DNA from 2 places in the Streptomyces sp. NPDC059989 genome. Region 1 is predicted to be linked to the other one. Evidence: predicted binding sites of a transcription regulator. Region 1 holds the regulator's gene; the other holds the start of a gene.

Region 1 (12,879 bases):
TCGGCGGCGAACAGGTCGGCGACGGCCCCGCCCGCGTCCTGTCTGCGGATGCGCTGGATGAGGACCATCAGCAGCGGGATCTCCGCGCCGATGAGCACCCCGATGGCGAAGGAGAAGGCGACGAGGGCGGGCCGGGACTCCCCCAGCCAGGCGAAGCTCGCGTACAGCGCTATGGCCGAGAGCCCGCCGAGCAGGGCCAGCCCGGCCTCGATGGCGCCGAAGCCGAAGGCGGGCCGGTTCCGCAGCCGTTTGGCGAGCAGGGAGCCGACGCCCATGGCGAAGACCATGACGGACAGCACGACCGACGCCTGGGTGACGGAGTCGCCGATGAGGTAGGAGCCGAGGGCGAGCAGCTCCAGTTCGTATACGAGCCCGCAGGCGGCGCAGACGAACACGGTGGCCAGGACGAGGAGTCGGCCGGTCCGGGGCCGTACGGGCAGGGCGGCCGGGACGGTCGCGGCGCGCCGAGGCTCCGGAGCCGGGAGCACCCGGCGCGGGACGGAACGGTCGATCATGAAGCGAACCGTACGTCACCGCCCACCCACATCCGGTCACCCACATGGGTGCAAGTGGCGTACCGATCCAGCCAGTTGGCGTAACCGCGCCAGAACGCCCGCGCCCCGGTGGACCTCCGGGCGCCCCGGCCCCGCACGGCAGCGCCCCGTCCCCCGCACGGCAGGGCCCGGGCCCCCACGGCAGGGCCCGGGCCCGCCCGGGGCACCCCCCTAACGCAACACGGGCGACTCCAACGCGGCGGCGGCCGCCGCGGCCGCGCCCATCCGTACGCCCACCCGGGTGCGGGTGGCCACCAGCTGGCCCTCCTGCGGGTACGCGTGCCAGGTCCGCCAGCGCACCTGGCCCTCGTAGCGCTGCGCCAGCATGGCGGTGAAGGCGTGCGGACTGCCGGGGAAGGTGCCCGCTAGTCCGTTCGGGTGGTCGGCGACCAGTGCGAGCAGCTCCTGCGCCCGCCCCGCGAAGGATCCGCGGGACAGGGTCTCGACCCGCGCGGCGAACTCGTACTCCCAGTCGCCCACCCGCTTGGCCACGCCGAGCGGCAGCGGCGTACTGCTGCCGGGCATGCAGGCGACCGTCTCCGAGCAGAGCACCTCACCTTCCTCGAGAAGCACCTGATGGGAGGCTCCGAGCAGGCGCAACTCGACCTTCGCGCACGACAGTTCGAGCTTCAGTACGGCCAGGGCGGGCAGCCGGTCCCGACCCAGGGCCCAGGCGAGATCGGCGGCACGCGTGTCGGTATAGGTGGTCTGGAGGGTCGTGAGCATGAGTCGGCTCCGCAAACGCGCGAGGGAGATGGGCCGGGGCCCGCCAGCGGTAGTCAACGGGTGGGGGGACACCGGCACGGGTCCACAGGAAGTCCCGGGAGGTCCGGGGACTGGTCTACTCAACCGAGGGAATCATGAAAGGCACGGCACTCACAGCGTTTTTACCCAACTTGACGGGGTTTACATCCCCCCGGGGGCTTCGCAGTTCACGTGTTCAACAACTTGCGTCCCGCGCGTCGTGATGCATGGGCGAACGGGAGGGCGCCCGACGGAAAAACGACCGTCGAGCGCCCCCGTCCACGCGGTGCCCGCTGCCCCGTGTCAGCTGGAACCGCACCCCCCGCCACCGCAGGAGGAAGACGACCCGCACGAGGAGGACGACCCGCAGGAGGACGACCCGCAGGAGGACGACCCGCCATCGCCTCCCCACCAGCTGCTGCTACTGCTGCTGCTGCTGCCGGAGCCGGACGACGACCCGCTGTAGCCGCTCCTGAACGCGCGCACCGCCACCAGCACGATGAACGCGAGGATGAAGACGAAGAAAACACCGATCCCGATGAAGACGAACTCCATGTCCGCCCCCTTTCTCACACCCCGGTCCTCCCGGGGGACGGGATCCCCGCGTCCCGCGTGACAGGGGGATGCCCGCAGGCCACGCGGCCCAAAGCACACTTGAGCAAGTCCAGAGGTTCCCCGCAGGATGGCGCCCATGAGCGCACCCGTGAGCAGCGACCGCCCCTTCCTGAACCGCCGGCTGGCGGCCTTCGGCACGACGATCTTCGCGGAGATGTCCGCGCTGGCCGCCCGCACCGGGTCGATCAACCTCGGCCAGGGCTTCCCCGACACCGACGGCCCCGCCGAGATCGCCGAGGCGGCCTCCCGCGCGATCCTGACCGGCCTCGGCAACCAGTACCCGCCGGGCCCCGGCATCCCCGAGCTCCGCGCGGCCGTCGCCGCCCACCAGAAGCGCTTCTACGGACTGCCCTACGACCCCGACACCGAGGTCCTGGTCACCGCCGGCGCCACGGAGGCCATCGCCGCCGCCCTCCTGGCCCTCCTCGAACCGGGTGACGAGGTCATCGCCCTCGAACCCTTCTACGACTCGTACGCGGCCTGCATCGCGATGGCCGGCGCCGTACGGGTCCCCGTCACCCTGCGCCCCCACGCCGGAGCCTTCGCCCTCGACCTGGACGAGCTGCGCGCCGCCGTCACCCCGCGCACCCGCCTGCTCCTGCTGAACACCCCGCACAACCCCACGGGCACCGTCCTGACCCCGCCGGAGCTCGCCGCGATCGCGGAGCTCGCCGTCGAGCGGGACCTCCTCGTCATCACGGACGAGGTGTACGAGCACCTGGTCTTCGAGGGCGCCCACACCCCCCTGGCGGGCTTCCCCGGCATGCGCGAGCGCACGGTCACCATCTCCTCCGCCGGGAAGACCTTCTCCTTCACGGGCTGGAAGGTCGGCTGGGTCACCGCGCCCCCGGAGCTGGTGACGGCGGTCCGCTCGGCGAAGCAGTTCCTGACCTACGTCTCCTCGGGCCCCTTCCAGTACGCGATCGCCGAGGCCCTCGCCCTGCCCGACTCCTACTACGACGCCTTCCGCGCGGACCTGGCCGCCAAGCGCGACATCCTCGCCGACGGCCTCACGGCGGCCGGCTTCGAGGTCTACCGCCCGCAGGGCACGTACTTCATCACCACGGACATCACCCCCCTCGGCGAGAAGGACGGCCTCGCCTTCTGCCGCGCCCTGCCCGAGCGCTGCGGTGTGGTCGCCATCCCGAACCAGGTCTTCTACGACGACAAGTCCGCCGGAGCCAGCCAGGTCCGCTGGGCCTTCTGCAAGCGGACCGAGGTCCTCCAGGAGGCCGCCTCCCGGCTGGGCCGGCTGTAGGCGGCGGAGTCGGTTCCGGCCGGTGGTTGCGGGGTGACTGAGGCCGGTGTGAAGCTGACGTTCGTGCACGTGCCCGAAGCCCTCACCATCCGGTGAGCGTCGTCACAAGAGCTGGAAAGTCGGGATACATGGCAACGGGCAGAGCGACGGTGACCGCGTCGCCCCTGGAGATCCGCGCGGTCAGGGCCGTACGCTCGGCCGCGCCGACGACCGTCCTGGCACTCGGCGTCTTCGCCGCCGTCCGCGGGCTCGGCGTACTGGTGCTCGCCCTCGGCTCCCTGTGGGCCGGCCGGGACCCGATGCGGGTGCTCGGCAGCTCCTGGGACTCCGTCTGGTACCTCGGGATCGCCGCGAACGGCTACGGCCGGACCCAGATGTGGCCCGACGCCGTCACCGGCACGGGCTACATCCAGAGCGACTACGCCTTCTTCCCGCTCTTCCCCGCCCTGATGCGGGCGGTCTCCGCCGTGCTCCCCGGCGGGCTCATCCCCGCCGGGATCCTGATCGCCTGGGTCTGCGCCGCCGTGGCCGCCCTCGGCGTCTACCGGATCGGGGAGCGGGTCATAGGGCCGCGCGCCGGGCTGCTCCTGGTGGGGCTGTGGGCGGCGCTGCCGCACTCCGTGGTGCTGTCCCTGGCCTACACCGAACCGCTGCTCGCCGCGCTCGCCGCCTGGGCCCTCTACGCCCTGCTGCGGGGCCGCTGGATGTGGGCGGCCGGCCTCGCCGTGCTCGCCGGGCTGACCCGGCCCACCGGGCTCGCCGTCGCGGCGGCCGTCTCGGCCATGGCCCTGTACACGATCCTCGTCCGCAGATCCCGCGCGCCCGAGGTGTGGGCGGCCGGGCTGCTGGCCCCGGCGGGCTGGGCGGCGTACGTCCTGGCCGTCGGGATCCACGTGCGCGATCCCCTGGGCGGGTACTTCACCGTGCAGCGGCGCTGGGGCTCCCGCTTCGACTTCGGCGTCGGGGCGCTGCGCTCGGCGGAGCGGGTGCTGACCGGCGGGCACGTACCGCTCGCCACCACCGTGACCGTGGTCCTGCTGGCCGCGGCCGGGCTCCTCGCCCTGCTGCTGTTCCTGGACCGGACGCCGCTGCCGCTGCTCGCGTACACGGCGATACTGCTGGTGATCACCTACGGCGGGGCCGGCTTCTTCGAGTCGAAGCCGCGGTTCCTGCTGCCCGCCTTCCCGCTGCTGCTGCCGGTGGCCGCCGTCATGGCGAGAGCCCGGCCGCGCACCGCGGTCCTGGTGACCGCGGGGCTGGCCGGGCTCTCGTACGGCTACGGGCTCTACCTGATGCTGGTGGCGCGCGTACCGCTCTAGCAGCGGGCGACTAGTTGTCGTCGCCGTTCTTCTCGTCGTCGCCGTCGGTGGAGTCGATCTCCTTCTCCAGGCCGAACTGCTCGACGAGCCACTTGTCGAACTCGATGGAGGCGCGGACCCAGCTCACCGTGGAGGACACGAAGTGCTCCAGGTTGACGCCGGTGCCGATCAGCATCTGCGCCTCACCGATCAGACGGACCGAGCCGTCGTCATGGGTGTGGCTGTAGACCTTGGGCCACAGGGTGCGGCGGTTCCAGTCGTCGATCGACTCGAGCAGCTGCGGCTTCTCGTCGATCTTGTGCGGACGGTCGTAGAAGGTCCGCACCGAGAAGACCTGCTGCTCGTCCTCGCCGCGGAACATGAAGTACGTACGGAACTCCTCCCACGGCGCCGCGAGGTCACCCTCGTCGTCGACGACGTACTTGAGCTCCATCTGCTCCAGCAGCTGCTTGACCAGATCCTGGTCGGGGACGACGGGGCCCGCCGGTCCTGTGGCCTGCGGCTCGGGCTGCTGCCCTCCGAAGTTCGGAATCGAGGCCGGGTCGATGCTCACCGTGTACTTCCCTTCGTGCGGATAACTGCATCCTCCCCCATCCCGCCTACCCCGTGTCCACCCCCGCACGTGCGATCCGCTCCCGGCGGAACCCCGCGGCCGGAGATCCCCCGGCCGCGGGGCCCCGTCCGGGTCAGAGCGCCTTGCCGACCAGCAGGTCTTCGCCGGCCACGTCGACCCGTACGGTGTCGCCGTCCCGGACCTCGCCCGACAGGATCTCCTTCGCCAGGCGGTCGCCGATGGCCGTCTGGATCAGCCGGCGCAGCGGGCGGGCGCCGTAGGCGGGGTCGTTGCCCTTGTCCGCCAGCCAGGCCAGCGCCTCGGGGGTGACCTCCAGGGTCAGGCGCCGGTCGGCGAGGCGCTGGGCGAGGCGGTCGATCTGGAGCCGGGCGATGTGCGCGAGCTCGTCGCCGGTCAGCGCGGAGAAGACCACCAGGTCGTCCAGGCGGTTGAGGAACTCCGGCTTGAAGCTCGCCCGCACCACGTCCAGGACCTGCTGCTTCTTCTGGTCCGGCGGGGTCACCGGGTCCACCAGGAACTGGCTGCCCAGGTTCGAGGTGAGGACCAGGATGGCGTTGCGGAAGTCCACGGTGCGGCCCTGGCCGTCCGTGAGGCGGCCGTCGTCCAGGACCTGGAGCAGGATGTCGAAGACCTCGGGGTGGGCCTTCTCGACCTCGTCCAGGAGCACCACGCTGTACGGGCGGCGGCGCACGGCCTCGGTGAGCTGGCCGCCCTCCTCGTAGCCGACGTAGCCGGGCGGGGCGCCGACGAGGCGGGCCACGCTGTGCTTCTCGCCGTACTCCGACATGTCGATCCGGACCATGGCCCGCTCGTCGTCGAAGAGGAAGTCGGCCAGTGCCTTGGCCAGCTCGGTCTTGCCCACGCCCGTCGGGCCCAGGAAGAGAAAGGAGCCGGTCGGACGGTCCGGGTCGGCGATGCCGGCGCGGGTGCGGCGTACGGCGTCCGAGACGGCCCGTACGGCCTCGCCCTGGCCGATCAGGCGGCGGCCCAGCTCGTCCTCCATGCGGAGCAGCTTGCGGGTCTCGCCTTCGAGGAGCCGGCCCGCCGGGATGCCGGTCCAGGCGGCGACCACGTCCGCGATGTCGTCCGGGCCGACCTCGTCCTTGACCATCGTGTCCTTCGAGACTTCGGCCTCGGCCTCGGTGGCCTCCGCCAGCTCGTGCTCCAGGGCCGGGATCTCCCCGTAGAGCAGCTTGGAGGCGGCGTCGAAGTCCCCGTCGCGCTGGGCGCGCTCGGCCTGCCCGCGCAGGTCGTCCAGGCGCTCCTTGAGCTCGCCGACCCGGTTGAGGGACTGCTTCTCCTTCTCCCAGCGGGCGGTCAGGCCCCGCAGGTCCTCCTCCTTGTCGGCCAGGTCCTTGCGGATCTTCTCCAGGCGCTCCAGGGAGGCCGGGTCGGACTCGTTCTTCAGCGCCAGCTCCTCCATCCGCAGGCGGTCGACGGAGCGCTGGAGCTCGTCGATCTCCAGCGGGGAGGAGTCGATCTCCATGCGGAGCCGGGACATGGACTCGTCGACGAGGTCGATGGCCTTGTCGGGGAGGAAGCGGGAGGTGATGTACCGGTCGGAGAGGGTCGCGGCGGCCACCAGTGCGCTGTCGTTGATGACGACCTTGTGGTGGGCCTCGTAGCGGCCCTTGAGCCCGCGCAGGATCGCGATGGTGTCCTCGACGGACGGCTCGGCGACCAGCACCTGCTGGAAGCGCCGCTCCAGCGCAGGGTCCTTCTCGATGCGCTCGCGGTACTCGTCGAGGGTGGTCGCGCCGACCATGCGCAGCTCGCCGCGGGCCAGCATGGGCTTGAGCATGTTGCCCGCGTCCATGGACGAGTCGCCGCCGGCGCCCGCGCCGACGACGGTGTGCAGCTCGTCGATGAAGGTGATGATCTGGCCGTCGCTGGACTTGATCTCGGCGAGGACGGTCTTGAGCCGTTCCTCGAACTCGCCGCGGTACTTGGCGCCGGCGACCATGGCGCCGAGGTCGAGGGCGACGAGGCGCTTGTTCTTCAGGGACTCGGGGACGTCGCCCTTGATGATGCGCTGGGCCAGACCCTCGACGACGGCCGTCTTGCCGACGCCGGGCTCGCCGATGAGCACAGGGTTGTTCTTCGTACGGCGCGACAGCACCTGGACGACGCGCCGGATCTCCTGGTCGCGGCCGATGACCGGGTCGAGCTTGCCCTCGCGGGCGGCCGCCGTGAAGTCGGTGCCGAACTTCTCCAGCGCCTTGTACTGACCCTCGGGGTCGGGGGTGGTCACCCGCCGTGCTCCTCGTGCGTTCTGGAAGGCGTCCAGCAGCTTCTTCGCTGTCGCGCCCTGGGTGGAAAGGGCCTCACCGGCCGCGCCGCCCTTGGCGGCGACGGCGATGAGCAGGTGCTCGGTGGAGAGGTAGTCGTCGCCCAGCCGGCCGGCTTCGGCGTCCGCCTCGGCGAGTACGGCGAGCAGCTCGCGGGTGGGCTGCGGCGGCGCGACCGTGGAGCCGGTGACGCTGGGCAGGGCGGCGAGCAGCCGCTCCGCTCCGGCCCGCACGGCGGCCTGGTCGGCGTCGGTGGCCGCGAGGAGGTCGGTGATGTTCTCGTTGTCCTCGCCGGCGAGCAGGGCCAGCAGCAGGTGCGCGGGGGTGAGATCGGCGTGGCCGTCCTTGACGGCCCTGCTGGTGGCTGCGTTCAGCGCGTCCCGGCTCTTGTTGGTCAGCTCGGCGTCCACGGGTGACTTCTCCTCTCCGGAGGCAATGGCAGAACTATGACAAAGACAACCTATGCAAAGTTGAGTCTATTCCACTCAAGGCAGGATTCGGCACCCTGCGGCCGTACCCTTCGGCCATGTCCCATGACGTACTCAACCCGACGCCCGAGTACCTCGCCTTCTGGCGGGAGCGGCACGTCTGCACGCTGACCACCCCGCGCCCCGACGGCACGCCCCACGTGGTGCCGGTGGGCGTGACCTACGACCCGGAGGCGGGGCTGGCCCGGGTGATCAGCAACAAGCACAGCAAGAAGGTCCGCAACATCCTGGCGGCCCAGGCCGCCCAGCCGGGCGGGGCCCGGGTGGCGGTCTGCCAGATGGAGGGGCGCCGCTGGGCCACTCTGGAGGGGCGCGCGGTGATCCGTACGGACGAGGCGTCGGTCGCCGACGCGGTGGCGCGCTACGCGGAGCGCTACGGGCGGACGCCCTCGCCCAATCCCGACCGGGTGGTCATGGAGATCACGCTGGACCGGGCCATGGGCCGCGCGTGACGCAACCGGCGTGCTGCGCGCCCTAGCCGGCGGCTGACTTCTTCATCTTGTCCGGTCCGCATCTGGACGCGGACAGCACAACGGCGCCATCGTGGTCAGGTCCACGATGGCGCCGTTGTGTGGGGGTAGCGCCTGAGCGATCTGCAACGACGGGGGAATCGCTTCAGGCACTGCGGGGGGTGGCGGTGGTGATATCGGGTTCGAAGAGCTGGTGGTCGCGCTGATCAAGATTGACGAAGACCATTCCGTAGCGCACCTCGCAGCGGACGGGCTGCGGCGCGCCCCGCGGGCGGCGCAGGCACCGGTACGCACGTACGTCCTCGTCCTCCTCGCGCACGACGACGATCGGTTGGCCGAACAGGGTCACCATCAGCGAATCCCCGGGGTACGGGATCGCCGTGGCCAGGTCGATGAACTGCCATCCCGACCGGTAAGCGGAGGCCATTTCGCGGCGGAAACCGCGGTCGTCGGGGGTCATGCGTTCGAAGTCTTCCCACCCACACCCCAGCCACTGTCGGACGGCGTGCCTGCCGGCGCGCTGCCCCAGCCGCTGTCGTCCGAGCCGGGAGTTCCCCATCCGCTGTCATTGCCGGTCGGACCGGCCCCCCAGCCGCTGTCGGCGGGAGCGCTGCCCCAGCCGCTGTCCGCGAGCGAGATTCCACCGACAGCAGCAGCCGTAGAGAGAGCAATGGCAGCCACCGAGCGAGCCAATTTCTTGTACATGGTCGACGTTGTCCTCACTTGATGGATTCCTCTCCCCCGCATCTCAGACGATGACTTATCGAGCCACGCCATTGCCACCGTGGCGATGCATCATGTTCCTGTACATGCAGGACCCTGGGGGTGGGAGATTTGCCGATTATGCGCACGAACCAGACACATCCCCATGCGGTGACGGATCTGTGCGACCTCGGGACCGAGCTGTACGCAAGTGCGCTCAGCTCAGGTCGAATCGCCCGCGAGGAAGTGGAGCAGACTCCCTGCCTGCTGGAATTCGCGCTGCTGCACCCTGATCCAGACGACGACAACTGGCTCCGTCCGGTTCCACCTTCGGTGGCACTTGCCCAGCGACTGCACCCGCTGGAACGGGAGATCCTGCAACGCCGGCGCTCCTCCATTGAGCTCACCGAAGCGTTTGAGCCATTCATGGCCATCAGCGCGCTGACTCCCGCGCCCACGCACGCCATCACGGTGCTGGAAGGATTCAACAGGATCAACGCGGCACTCAATGTGGCCACCGCGGAGTGCCAGGCCGAAATGCTGACCATTCAGCCCGGCGGCGGGCGTTCGGAAAACATTCTCAACCAGGCGATAGAGCGGGACCAGCCGCTCATCCGGCGCGGCGTCAGCATGCGCACCCTCTACCAGCACACGGTGCGCCACAGCCGCGGCACGATGGCCTACGTCGACCGCATGGCCAGCGGAAAGGTCGAGATCCGGACCCTGGAGGAGCTCGTCGAACGGCTCATCATCTGCGACGAGTCGGTCGCCTTCATCCCGGCCAGCGACGACCAGCAGATCGCCCTGGAGCTGCGCCACCCGGCCCTCGTGCGCTACCTCGTCCGGGTCTTCGAACAGCTGTGGCGGCGGGCCACCCCGCTCAACGAGCAGATCCCGTACGACCCGACGCCGTCGGGCATCTCCGGCGTGCAGCGGTCCATCGCCCAGCTCCTCGTGGAGGGGCACGTGGACGAGGCCATCGCACGCCGGCTGGGCATGAACGTACGGACGTGCCGCGCGCACATCGCCAAGCTGGCCACCGCCCTCGGCAGCGGCAGCCGCGCCCAACTCGGCTTCCTCATCGCCCAGTCGGGCATCCTGGGCCAGGTCTCGGGACCGGACCGCGAGCCGCGCCTCTGAGCCACTGGCCGCTGAGCCCGTGGTACGCGAAAGGCCCCGCCCGGGTGCCTCCCCCGGCTGCTGCCGGAAGGGGCCCCGGACGGGGCCTTCGTACGCGTTCTGAGCTCCTGGGCCGGGCCCGCCCCGGTCAGTCCATCGGACGCTTGGGGCTGGGCCGCCAGACGACCAGGGCGCTGCCCGGCTGCGGCGGCTGGTACGGGACCAGGTCGCGCCGGTAGGAGGCGTGCACCTGGGCCTCGCGGGCCTGGAGCGCGGCCGCGGCGCCGTCGACGGCGGCGGAGAGCTCGGCCACGCGCTGCTGGAGCGCGGCGACCTGGTTCTCCAGCTCGATGATCCGCTTGATGCCCGCCAGGTTGATGCCCTCGTCCTGGGACAGCGCCTGGACCGTGCGGAGCAGTTCGATGTCACGGGCCGAGTAGCGCCGGCCGCGGCCGGCCGTACGGTCCGGGGAGACCAGGCCGAGGCGGTCGTACTGGCGGAGGGTCTGCGGATGCAGGCCCGAGAGCTGGGCGGCCACCGAGATCACGTAGACCGGGGTCTCGTCGGTGAGCTGGTAGCCCCCACCCAAACGGGAGGACTGTCGTCGGCGGCCGTCCATCTCATGCTCCCTTCGCGGACTCGAACAGCGCGGAGCGCGGGTCCTGGGACTCCGTCGCCTCGCGGTACATCTCCAGCGCCTCGCGGGCCTTGTCCGACAGCTCGGTCGGGACCGAGACCTCCACCGTCACCAGCAGGTCGCCGCGGGTGCCGTCCTTGCGGACCGCTCCCTTGCCGCGGGCCCGCATGGTGCGGCCGTTGGGGGTGCCCGGCGGCAGCTTCAGCGTCACCGAGGGGCCGTTCAGGGTCGGGACCTTGATGTCGGCACCCAGCGCCGCCTCGGCGAAGGTCACCGGGACGGTCACCGTCAGGTTGTCGTCCTTGCGGCCGAAGACCGGGTGGGAATCGACGTGCACGACGACGTAGAGGTCACCGCCGGGACCTCCGCGCTCGCCCGGCGCGCCCTTGCCGCGCAGCCGGATCCGCTGGCCGTCGGAGACGCCCGCCGGGATCCGGACCTGCATGGTGCGGGAGCTGCGGGCGCGCCCGCTGCCCTTGCAGACGTCACAGGGGGTCTCCGCGATCAGGCCGCGGCCCTTGCAGTCCGCGCAGGGGTCGGTCAGCGAGAAACCGCCGCCGCTGCCCCGCGAGACCTGGCCGGTGCCGACGCAGGTCGGGCACACGCGGGGCGTGCCGTTCTTGTCGCCGGTGCCCGAGCAGGCCTTGCAGGGGGCCTGGGAGGACATCCGGAGCGGGACCGTGGCCCCGTCCACCGCCTCCGTGAAGGAGAGGGTGACCTCCGACTCGATGTCCTGGCCGCGGCGCGGCTGGGTGCGGGTCCCCGCACCGGCGCCGGCGCCGCGGTTGAACAGGCCGCCGAAGACGTCGCCCAGGCCGCCGCCGAAGCCGCCGCCCGCACCGCCCGGCTGCTGACCCCCGAAGAGGTCGCCCAGGTCGAAGTTGAAGGAGCCGCCGGCCCCGCCCGGCCCGGGGCGGAAGCCTCCGTTGCCGAACAGGGCGCGCGCCTCGTCGTACTCCTTGCGCTTCTTGGCGTCGCCGAGGATGTCGTTCGCCTCGGAGATCTCCTTGAAGCGCTCCTCGGCGGAGGCGTCGCCCTTGTTGGCGTCCGGGTGGAACTCGCGTGCGAGCTTCCGGTACGCCTTCTTGATCTCGGCCTCGGTGGCGTCCTTCGGGACACCGAGGACCTTGTAGTAGTCCTTCTCGACGAAGTCCTTCGTGCTCATCCCCGGTGTCCCTCCTCTCGTGACGTGCTAATCGATTCAGCCCTTTTCGGGGGCATCCGCGTCCTTGTCCGACGATGACTCGCCGTCCGAGGACTCGGACTTGGGGGCCGCGCCCGGCTGGGGCTCGGCCACCGCGACCCGTGCGGGACGGATCGTACGCTCGCCGATCCGGTACCCCGGCTGAAGGATCGCCACGCAGGTCGTCTCGGTGACGTCCGGCGCGTACGAGTGCATCAGCGCTTCGTGGATCGTCGGGTCGAAGGGCTCGCCCTCCTTGCCGAACTGCTGCAGACCCATCTTGGCGGCGACCGTCTCCAGCGATTCGGCCACCGACTTGAAGCCGCCGACCAGCTCGCCATGCTCCCGCGCCCGGCCGATGTCGTCCAGGGTCGGGAGCAGCTCCGTCAGGAGGGACGCGACCGCGATCTCCTTGACGGTGATCCGGTCCCGCTCCACCCGGCGGCGGTAGTTCTGGTACTCCGCCTGGAGCCGCTGGAGGTCCGCGGTGCGCTCACCGAGCGCCGTACGGGCCTGGTCCAGCTGCGCCAGCAGCGCAACGTCCTGTACTGCGTCCCCGGCCGGGGCCGCCGCCTCCTCCGTGGCGGAGTCGGCGGCCTGCGGCTCGTCGGGCGTGCCGTCGACGGGGACTTCGGGCTTCTCCTCGAACCCCGGGGTCTCCTCCGACATCAGGCAGCGCCGCCCTTCGGCTTCTCGTCGTCGACGATCTCGGCGTCGACGACGTCGTCGTCGGCCTTGGCCTGGGCACCCTCGGCGCCCGCGGCACCGGCGGCGCCCTGAGCGGCCTGGGCATCGGCGTAGATGGCCTGGCCGAGCTTCTGGCTGACCGCGGCGAGCTTCTCGGTCGCGGTGCGGATCTCGGCCGTGTCCTCGCCCTTGAGGGTCTCCTTCAGCTCGGAGACGGCGGCCTCGACCTCGGTCTTGACGT
Region 2 (8,591 bases), on a different contig from region 1:
GTGGCGGCCTGGTGGGGGCGTCGGCACCGCCGGGACGCTCCGCCCGCCGGTTTCGGTGGGGCCGGGTGTGTGGCGGGGCGCCCCCGCAGGGCGCCGAACACAACAAGGCTGCCACTCCCCGACCCCTGGCCACGTTCGGCGCCCGAGGAGGTGCCCCGGCGCGCGCCCGGCCCCGCCGAAACCGGCCCACCGCCCGGGCGGCCCGTCAGGTAGCGGGCGTTACTGTCACCGCCGCCTGGGCCGGGCGCGAGCCGAGGTACCCCGGCGCGCGCCCGGCCCCGCCGAGACCGGCCCACCAGGCCACCGCCACCGCCCGGCGGACCGGTCACGCGGCGGGCGTTGCCGTCACCTCTGCCTGGGCCAGCGCGCGCCCGGCCCTGTCGAAACGGGCCCACCAGGCCGCCGGCGGGCCCGTCACGCGGCGGCCGTTACCGTCACCTCCGCCTGGGACAGCGCGAGCTCCAGTACCTGGCGCACATCCGTCACCGGGTGCACCTCCAGCCCCTCCAGCACCTCGGCCGGGACGTCGTCCAGGTCGGCCTCGTTGCGCTTGGGGATGATGACGGTGGTCAGCCCGGCCCGGTGTGCGGCCAGCAGCTTCTGCTTGACGCCGCCGATCGGCAGGACCCGCCCGGTCAGGGAGACCTCGCCGGTCATCGCCACGTCGGTGCGGACCTGCCGTCCGGAGAGCAGCGAAGCGAGGGCCGTCGTCATTGTGATGCCCGCGCTCGGGCCGTCCTTGGGCACCGCGCCCGCCGGGAAGTGGATGTGCACGCCCCGGTCCTTCAGGTCGGCGACCGGGAGTTCCAGTTCGGCGCCGTGCGAGCGCAGGAAGCTGAGCGCGATCTGCGCCGACTCCTTCATGACGTCGCCGAGCTGCCCGGTGAGGGTCAGCCCTGCGGCCCCGGTCTCCGGGTCGGCCAGCGAGGCCTCCACGAACAGCACGTCGCCGCCCGCGCCGGTGACCGCGAGGCCGGTGGCCACGCCGGGGACGGCGGTGCGCCGTTCGGCCGGGTCCTGCGCGGACTCCGGTACGTGGTGCGGCCGCCCGATCAGCCCGCGCAGGTCGTCGGCGCCGATCCGGAACGGCAGCTCCCGCTCCCCCAGCTCGTGCTGCGAGGCCACCTTGCGCAGCAGCCGCGCGATGGACCGCTCCAGGGTGCGCACGCCCGCCTCGCGGGTGTACTCCCCGGCCAGCCTGCGCAGGGCGTCCTCCTCCAGGACCACCTCGTCGGCGCCGAGCCCGGCGCGCTCCAGCTGGCGCGGCAGCAGGTGGTCCCGCGCGATCACGACCTTCTCGTCCTCGGTGTACCCGTCGAGGCGGACGAGCTCCATCCGGTCGGCGAGCGCCTCCGGGATGGCCTCCAGGACGTTGGCGGTGGCCAGGAAGACGACGTCGCTCAGATCGAGTTCCACCTCCAGGTAGTGGTCGCGGAAGGTGTGGTTCTGCGCGGGGTCCAGGACCTCCAGCAGGGCGGCCGCCGGGTCTCCGCGGAAGTCGGAGCCCACCTTGTCGATCTCGTCGAGGAGGACGACGGGGTTCATCGAACCGGCCTCCTTGATGGCGCGGACGATGCGGCCCGGCAGCGCGCCGACGTAGGTCCGGCGGTGGCCGCGGACCTCGGCCTCGTCCCGTACGCCGCCGAGCGCGACGCGGACGAACTTCCGCCCCATGGCGTGCGCGACGGACTCCCCGAGAGAGGTCTTTCCGACGCCCGGAGGCCCGATCAGCGCGAGCACGGCCCCGCCCCTGCGTCCGCCGATGACGCCCATGCCGCGCTCGGAACGCCGCTTGCGCACGGCGAGGTACTCGGTGATGCGGTCCTTCACGTCGCTGAGCCCGGCGTGCTCGGCGTCGAGGACGGCCCGCGCGCCGCGGATGTCGTACTCGTCCTCGGTCCGCTCGTTCCAGGGCAGTTCGAGCACCGTGTCCAGCCAGGTCCGGATCCAGGAGCCCTCCGGGGACTGGTCGCTGGCCCGCTCCAGCTTCTCGACCTCCCTGAGCGCGGCCTCCCGTACCTTCTCGGGCAGGTCGGCGGCCTCGACGCGGGAGCGGTAGTCGTCGGACTCCTCGCCGTCCTTCTCCCCGTTGAGCTCGCGCAGTTCCTTGCGTACGGCCTCCAGCTGGCGGCGGAGCAGGAACTCGCGCTGCTGCTTGTCGACGCCGTCCTGGACGTCCTTGGCGATGGACTCGGCGACGTCCTGCTCGGCGAGGTGGTCGCGGAGCCAGGTGACGGCGAGCTTGAGCCGTGCCACGGGGTCGGCGGTCTCCAGCAGTTCGACCTTCTGGGCCACGGTCAGGAAGGGCGAGTAGCCGGAGTTGTCGGCGAGCGCCGAGACGCCCTCGATCTGCTGGACCCGGTCCACGACCTGCCAGGCCCCGCGCTTCTTGAGCCAGCTGGTGGCGAGCGCCTTGTACTCCTTGACGAGCTCGGTCACGGAACCCGGCAGCGGGTCGGCGAGCCGTTCGTCGACGCTCTCGCCCTCGACCCAGAGCGCCGCCCCGGGCCCGGTGGTCCCGGCCCCGATCCGGACCCGGCCGACACCGCGGATGAGCGCTCCGGGATCCCCGTCGGAGAGCCGACCCACCTGCTCGACGGTCCCGAGCACACCGGTGCCGGCGTACTTCCCGTCGACCCGCGGTACGAGCAGCACCCGGGGCTTTCCGCTGCGGACCGCCGCCTGGGCGGCCTCGACCGCCCCGCGCACCTCGGCGTCGGACAGGTCCAGCGGAACGACCATCCCAGGCAGCACGACCTCGTCGTCGAGCGGCAGCACGGGCAGGGTGAGCGTTACGGACGTCGAAGCCATGATCTTCCCTCCGGCAGTGAAGTTGAGCTATGCCGACTCAATGCATCTGCGCGACCCGATGTTCCCCAACACCCGTTCGCCCGGGGCGAACAGCCGGTCCGGAGGGAGTCAGGAGGGGTCGGGAGGGGGTCGGGAGGGGTTAGGAGGCAGCGCGGAACGCCGTGGCGCGCACGGTCGTGCCGCACAGCGCGAACGCGCCGCCGTCGTCCGGTCCCAGTTGGAGGTGGCCGCCGGCGATGCCGACGACCGTGGACGGCGCGACGAACGGTTCGGCTCCGGAGGCGCAGTAGCCTCCGGCCTCGCCGAGGACCGGGGTGAACGAGACCCGGGTCTCGGCCGCGCCGCCGACGCCCAGCCGCACCGGCCGTGCGGCGCCCTGACGGACCACGGAGAGCGGCCTGTTCCGGTCCGGCGAACCCTGGCCGGCGAGGGCGAGGGTGGGGTGGCCTTCGAGGACGCACGGCCCCGGGCCTTCGTTGATCACGACGATCCGCACCCCGTCCGCCCCCACGCGCTCGGCGCTGTTCGCCACGAGCCGGCTGTGGCTGCACGGGGGCGCGGACGGCCCGGTGGCCCCCTCCGCCGAGGCCGGCCCCGCACCGGCCAACGCACCGCCGGCGAGTACGGCGACCGCGAGGAACGTGCGCCGCCCCCGGGCCGGGCGGGGCTTCGCTGCACGGCTCATGGCTGCTCCACGAGGTGGCGGGCGCCGCCGGGAGACTCCGGCATCCCTCCCAGCGTGGCACCGGCCCGCCCCCCCTGCCCGGCGGAAGCCCCGCCCGCGGTCACCGGCCCTGCGCGGCGATCCGTACGTCGCCCGAGGTGGTCTTCGCGGAGAGGAGGGAGGAAGCCGAGGGATCCTCCGGGAGGGACACGTCGCGGCTGCCCGACGTGGTGGACACCGCGAGCCGGTAGGCGGCGGAGGGGACCTCCAGGCTCACGTCACCCGAGCCGGTCTCGGCGTCCACGGAGTCGGGCACCCGGCTGAACTCCACACGGGCATGGCCGGAGTCGGAGCGGACGTGGGCGCTCGGCCCGGCGAGGGCGGCCGCGGTGATCGATCCGGACGAGGTACGGATCTTCAGCGGCCCGGCGATGCGGTCGGCCGTGACCGCGCCGGAGTCGGCCTCCACCTCGGCCCCCGCCACGCCCGTCACGGTGATGCGGCCGCTGCTGCTTTCGAGCTTGACCGTGGCGGAGGCCGGCACCTCCAGGCGGTAGTCGACGTAGCAGTCGCCCGCGCAGCCGTCGCTGAAGGTCAGCACCCCGCCGGTGACCCTCTGACCGGGCGTCGGAACACCGCCGCCGCGGTAGTGCACCGTACGCCGGACGGCGACGCCGGCTCCGGAGCCCGGGGTCACCTCGATCGACCCGGCCCGTGCCCCGGTCACCTCCACCGCGCTGACGGCCTCGGTCACCGTGGCGTCGGCCGTCGCCGTCTTCTTCGCGCCGTCCCCGAAGGAACAGCCGGCGAGCAGCACACCGGCCCCGAGGGCGACGACGGCGGTGCGGGCGAAACGAACTGAGGTGGCGTGAGAGGTCATGCACCGATCCTCCCGCCGCACTCCCCGCCGCCCGATGGTGCCGGTACCCGAACCCCTGGTGGGGTTAACCCCCGGACCTCGGCACGGTGGGGGCGCAGCACACGCGCCGCGCCCCCACCTCGCCCCGTCGTCCGCTGCGCAGCGCCTCAGCCGACGACAGGCGGAGCCAGAGGAGCTATCTCCCGCTCGAAGAAGGCGAAGAAATCCTCTCCCCGCTCATAGAGCGCGTTGAATCCGGCCGATACGTCCTCGATGAGCTCCGGATTCGTGAACCGATTTGCTCCTGCCGCATTCCCGTCGCTGTCGTACACCACTTCGTACATGACGACGTCCCCGAGGATCACCACCTCGGGCACCGGGCGCACCTTCTCGATGTCCGCGATTTTGCGGGCATCCATCACCCGGATGTTGTCCCCCAGTTCCACCCGCAACCTGAGCACATGCAGCTCCCATTGCACATAGGGGGTGACGGGAAATTCCACCACGCGGAGGCGGCGCTCCAGAATGCCGAGGCGGGCAGCCTTCTCGAATTGACGCGCATACACCTCACGCTTCTCCTCGACGAGGGAGACCGCCCTTCCCCATTCCCCCGAGGAGAAGGCCTCCCAGCTCGGGAAGCCCCTTTCCTTGAAGTGCTGCCCGCGCTCCAGTTTGTTCAGGAACCGAATGCCGCCCTCGTAGAACCGACGGAAATCCTCGTGATAGTTCGGACGTTCCAGAGGCTCAGAAACCGCATCCTGGAACGAATCAAACATTGGGAATGTCCGGCTTCGCCGCGATGATCATATTCCTTGGGATTACCACGAGTCGCTCATCAGCCCCGATGGACACCCCCTCGGGCAGGACTTTTCCGAGCGATGCGGTCAGATCCCTTCCAATAATTGCGACATCACCGTTGTCCAGCTCCCACATATCAGGGCAGTCGGGATTGTCAGTCGTGTTCCCCAATTCGCGAGGCGATTTACCGAGACGCCTCTTGAATCCAGCTGTCGGATCGGCTTCCCACGGCCTGGTCACAGTTTTCGCTCCCCACGCTCGACTCAGTGGAGGCGAACCGTAGCGGCCGACACCCTCGCCGAGCAAGGCTTGCGCGCGACTTCCAGCCGGATACTTGCAGATGGCACGTGCCGCCGAAACGGTCCATCACCCCTGCCACACGGAGAGCAGCCGTAATAACGCTTGACCATTACAGAGTGTTAACATAAAATCCCATCAGGATTAAATTGTTCACTCTATTACCGCAAATCCGGAAGCTAAATAGCCACATCCAATCGGGAGTGCCATGGATCCGGAGCTGAATTCATTCGCGCGCGACCGCGCCACCGGTCGGCGATGAGTGGTGCGATGGACGGCCGCGCCGAGGACAGCGGTCGCGTCTACCAGGCATCGGGTGATCAGTACATCAATGAACACCACCACTACGGCGGCACGGACCCAGTGCTCCACGGCCCGGATTCGGTACGCAGCCCGGCGGTCGGCCGGACACCGCTGGTGCTGCGCGACCGCACCGAGGTGCTGGAGCGGTTACAGGCAGCCGTCGCCGACGGGCGCGGCGGCGAGGTCTACGTCCTCCACGGGATGGGCGGCTCCGGGAAGACCGCGGTGGCCTGCTCGCTGTTCCGGTTCGCCACTTCCGTGACCGGCCGGGTCGGGCTGTGGGTCAATGCCTCCGACCGGGCGAGCCTGCGGGCCGGCATGCTTGCCGTCGCGGCCGATCGGGGGGCGGGCAACGGCGAACTGCTGGCCGCCCGCAACGGGCTCCGGCCGGCCGCCGACCTCGCCTGGGAGCATCTCGACCGTTCCGCCGAGCCCTGGCTGCTGGTGCTCGACAACGCCGACGATCCCGAGATCCTCCGCGACGGCAACTGGCTGCGCACCAGTGACCGCGGCACCGTCGCGATCACCACGCGCAGGGCCGCCTCGCGCTGGTGGCCCGGCGCGGAACTGCAGCACATCGGGGTGCTGCCACGGGACGACGCGGCGCTGGTGCTGTGCGATCTCGCTCCGCACAGCGGCACCCTGGAGGAAGCGGCCGCGATCGCCGACCGGTTGGGGCGCCTGCCCCTCGCGCTCACCCTCGCGGGCGGCTTCCTCTCCCACCAAGTACTCGACCCGTGGACGATGGACCTCTACGGGCGCCGGCTCGACGAGGGGGAACGCGTCGAGCTCATCGACCAAGGAGCTGAAGCCTTGTCCGAAGAGGACCCCCGCCACCTGGTGGGGCGGACCTGGCAGCTGACACTCGACGCGTTCGAAGCACACGGCCTGCCCGAGGCGGCCGCCCTGCTCAGGCTGCTGGCCCGGTTCGCCGCCGAACCCCTGCCGCTCTCCGTACTGAACCGCCCCGAGATCGGCGGGGCCCTGCCTCGCAGCCGGTCCGAGACGGCACTTCGGGCCCTGCTCGACCAATCGCTCACCGAACTGGTCGATGTCGGCGTGCGGTGCGTGCAGAGTCACGGGGTGCTGCTCGACAGCGTTGCCTCGGCCACTCCCGGCGAGCGGCTCGCCGCTCTCGACACCACGGCCTTCCGCCTGCTCGACGCAGAGGTCCCGGCCCTGCCCGATGCCGGACCGTACGACCTGCGGCTACGGCTGCTCGCCCCGCACGTCCTCGCACTGCTGGGCCGTGCCGTCGAGCCGGCGACCAAGGCCGGTGTCCTCGGCCTCGCAGGGCGCCTGTCCACGGCTCTGCACCGCACCGGCGACTACCTGGGCGCATGGGAAACCGCCCATGCGGCGGCGGCTCTCACGGAGCAGGCCCTCGGTACGGAACACCGGCTCGTCCTGGCCGTACGCTCCCGGGCCGGCCGGGCGCTCTTCCGGCTCGGAAGGTATTGCGAAGCCGAATTGCTGTTCCGGGGCGTCCGCGGTGAACAGGAGCGGCTGTTCGGGGCCGACGATCCGGACACCCTGGACAGCAGCCACGGACTTCAGCTCGTATGGGCCAATCTCGGCAGACGCGAAGAAGCCCTCGCACTGCTCCGGTCGACCGTGCGGGGCCGGCGGGAGGCGCTGGGGCCTTCACATCCGTTGACCCTCCGCTCCCGGTCCAGCCTGCTGGCCATGCTGACCGCCTCCGAACTCGGCTCGGTGGAAGGAAGGGAACTGCTCTCCCTGCCGCCGGAATGCGTCCGGTATCTCGGCCCCGATCACACGGTCACCTTGGGCTCCCATCACAACTACGCCTGGGCGATGTACGTGTTGGGGAATTTCGAGGCGGCCGACGAGTCGATCAGAAGGGCCGTGGACGGATACAGACGGCGATTCGGTCCCGACTATCCGATCGCGCTGTCGGCCCAACAACTCTTCGCCCGTACGCAGTCGGCGCTCGGGCATCGCGCATCGGGCCTCGAACTGATGGCGGATGTGGTGGCGAGGCGTACGCACAGCCTCGGCCCCGATCATCCCTTCACGGTCGCGAGCCGGGCATTGTGGGAGGAATTCAGGAAAGGGGACGGGCAGCCGGACCGGTGACGACGGGGCGGTGGGGCGAGGGGAGGCCCCATTCGCTCCAGGAGCCGTCGTAGACCGCCGGGTCGGGGTATCCGGCGAGGGTGGCGGCCAGGGCCAGGACGCAGGCGGTCACTCCGGAGCCGCAGCTGAAGTAGAGCCGTTCGCGGGCGCCGGCCAGGGCTTCGAAGGCCGCGCGGAGTTCGCCCGGCGGGCGCATCAGGCCGTCGGGCCGCCGGAGTTCGCCGAAGGGGAGGTTGAGCGCGCCCGGCATGTGGCCGCCGCGCAGGCCCGGGCGGGGTTCGGGGGCCGTGCCGGCGAAGCGCTCGCGGGTGCGGGCGTCGAGGACGGCCGCGGCCGGGTCGGCCAGGGCGGTGGCGACGGCCGCGGCGTCGACCAGGAGCCCGGCGCGGGGGCGGGCGGTGAAGGAGCCGCGCGGCCCCTGGTACGCCGGGGCGGTGGGCTCGACGGGCAGTGCGGCGGCGGTCCAGGCGGGCAGGCCCCCATCGAGGACGGCGGCCCGGTCGAAGCCCATGGCGCGCAGCATCCACCAGGCGCGGGCGCTGGAGTAGATGCCGGCGCCGTCGTAGACGACGACGGTGGAGGTGTCGTCCACGCCCAGGGCCCGCATCGCCTCGGTAAACTCCGCGGGCCCGGGCATGGTGTGCGGGGCGGGGGCCTTGTGGTCGGACAGCTCCCCGTCGAGGTCGAAGGGCCGGGCGCCCGGTATGCGGCGGCCGGCGCCGCGGTGGGGCCCGACGGAGGCGTCGAAGAGGACCAGCCCGG

What was found. Region 1 encodes HspR, which represses chaperone genes until heat shock. Its sites were predicted from a motif close to TTGAGNNNNNNNNNCTCAA; they were not measured.
Region 2: the regulator HspR is predicted to act here: its motif matches at 2,834-2,852, upstream of lon (endopeptidase La).

What each region holds. Positions count from the first base shown of each region.
Region 1 covers NZ_JBHWUO010000003.1:67,703-80,581, reverse strand. The annotation lists gene ACFWBN_RS03710 (polyamine aminopropyltransferase) at 1-515, opposite strand, end outside; gene ACFWBN_RS03705 (DUF2617 family protein) at 726-1,280, opposite strand; gene ACFWBN_RS03700 (hypothetical protein) at 1,585-1,764, shown strand; gene ACFWBN_RS03695 (pyridoxal phosphate-dependent aminotransferase) at 1,981-3,171, shown strand; gene ACFWBN_RS03690 (hypothetical protein) at 3,300-4,490, shown strand; gene ACFWBN_RS03685 (YbjN domain-containing protein) at 4,501-5,043, opposite strand; gene clpB (ATP-dependent chaperone ClpB) at 5,177-7,762, opposite strand; gene ACFWBN_RS03675 (pyridoxamine 5'-phosphate oxidase family protein) at 7,879-8,292, shown strand; gene ACFWBN_RS03670 ((2Fe-2S)-binding protein) at 8,456-8,770, opposite strand; gene ACFWBN_RS03665 (helix-turn-helix transcriptional regulator) at 9,154-10,152, shown strand; gene ACFWBN_RS03660 (heat shock protein transcriptional repressor HspR) at 10,280-10,750, opposite strand; gene dnaJ (molecular chaperone DnaJ) at 10,752-11,933, opposite strand; gene grpE (nucleotide exchange factor GrpE) at 11,970-12,620, opposite strand; gene dnaK (molecular chaperone DnaK) at 12,620-12,879, opposite strand, start outside.
Region 2 covers NZ_JBHWUO010000005.1:121,117-129,707, reverse strand. The annotation lists gene lon (endopeptidase La) at 415-2,811, opposite strand; gene ACFWBN_RS06635 (DUF4232 domain-containing protein) at 2,951-3,496, opposite strand; gene ACFWBN_RS06630 (DUF4097 family beta strand repeat-containing protein) at 3,597-4,355, opposite strand; gene ACFWBN_RS06625 (DUF6879 family protein) at 4,502-5,110, opposite strand; gene ACFWBN_RS06620 (hypothetical protein) at 5,103-5,372, opposite strand; gene ACFWBN_RS06615 (tetratricopeptide repeat protein) at 5,688-7,829, shown strand; gene ACFWBN_RS06610 (sulfurtransferase) at 7,798-8,591, opposite strand, start outside.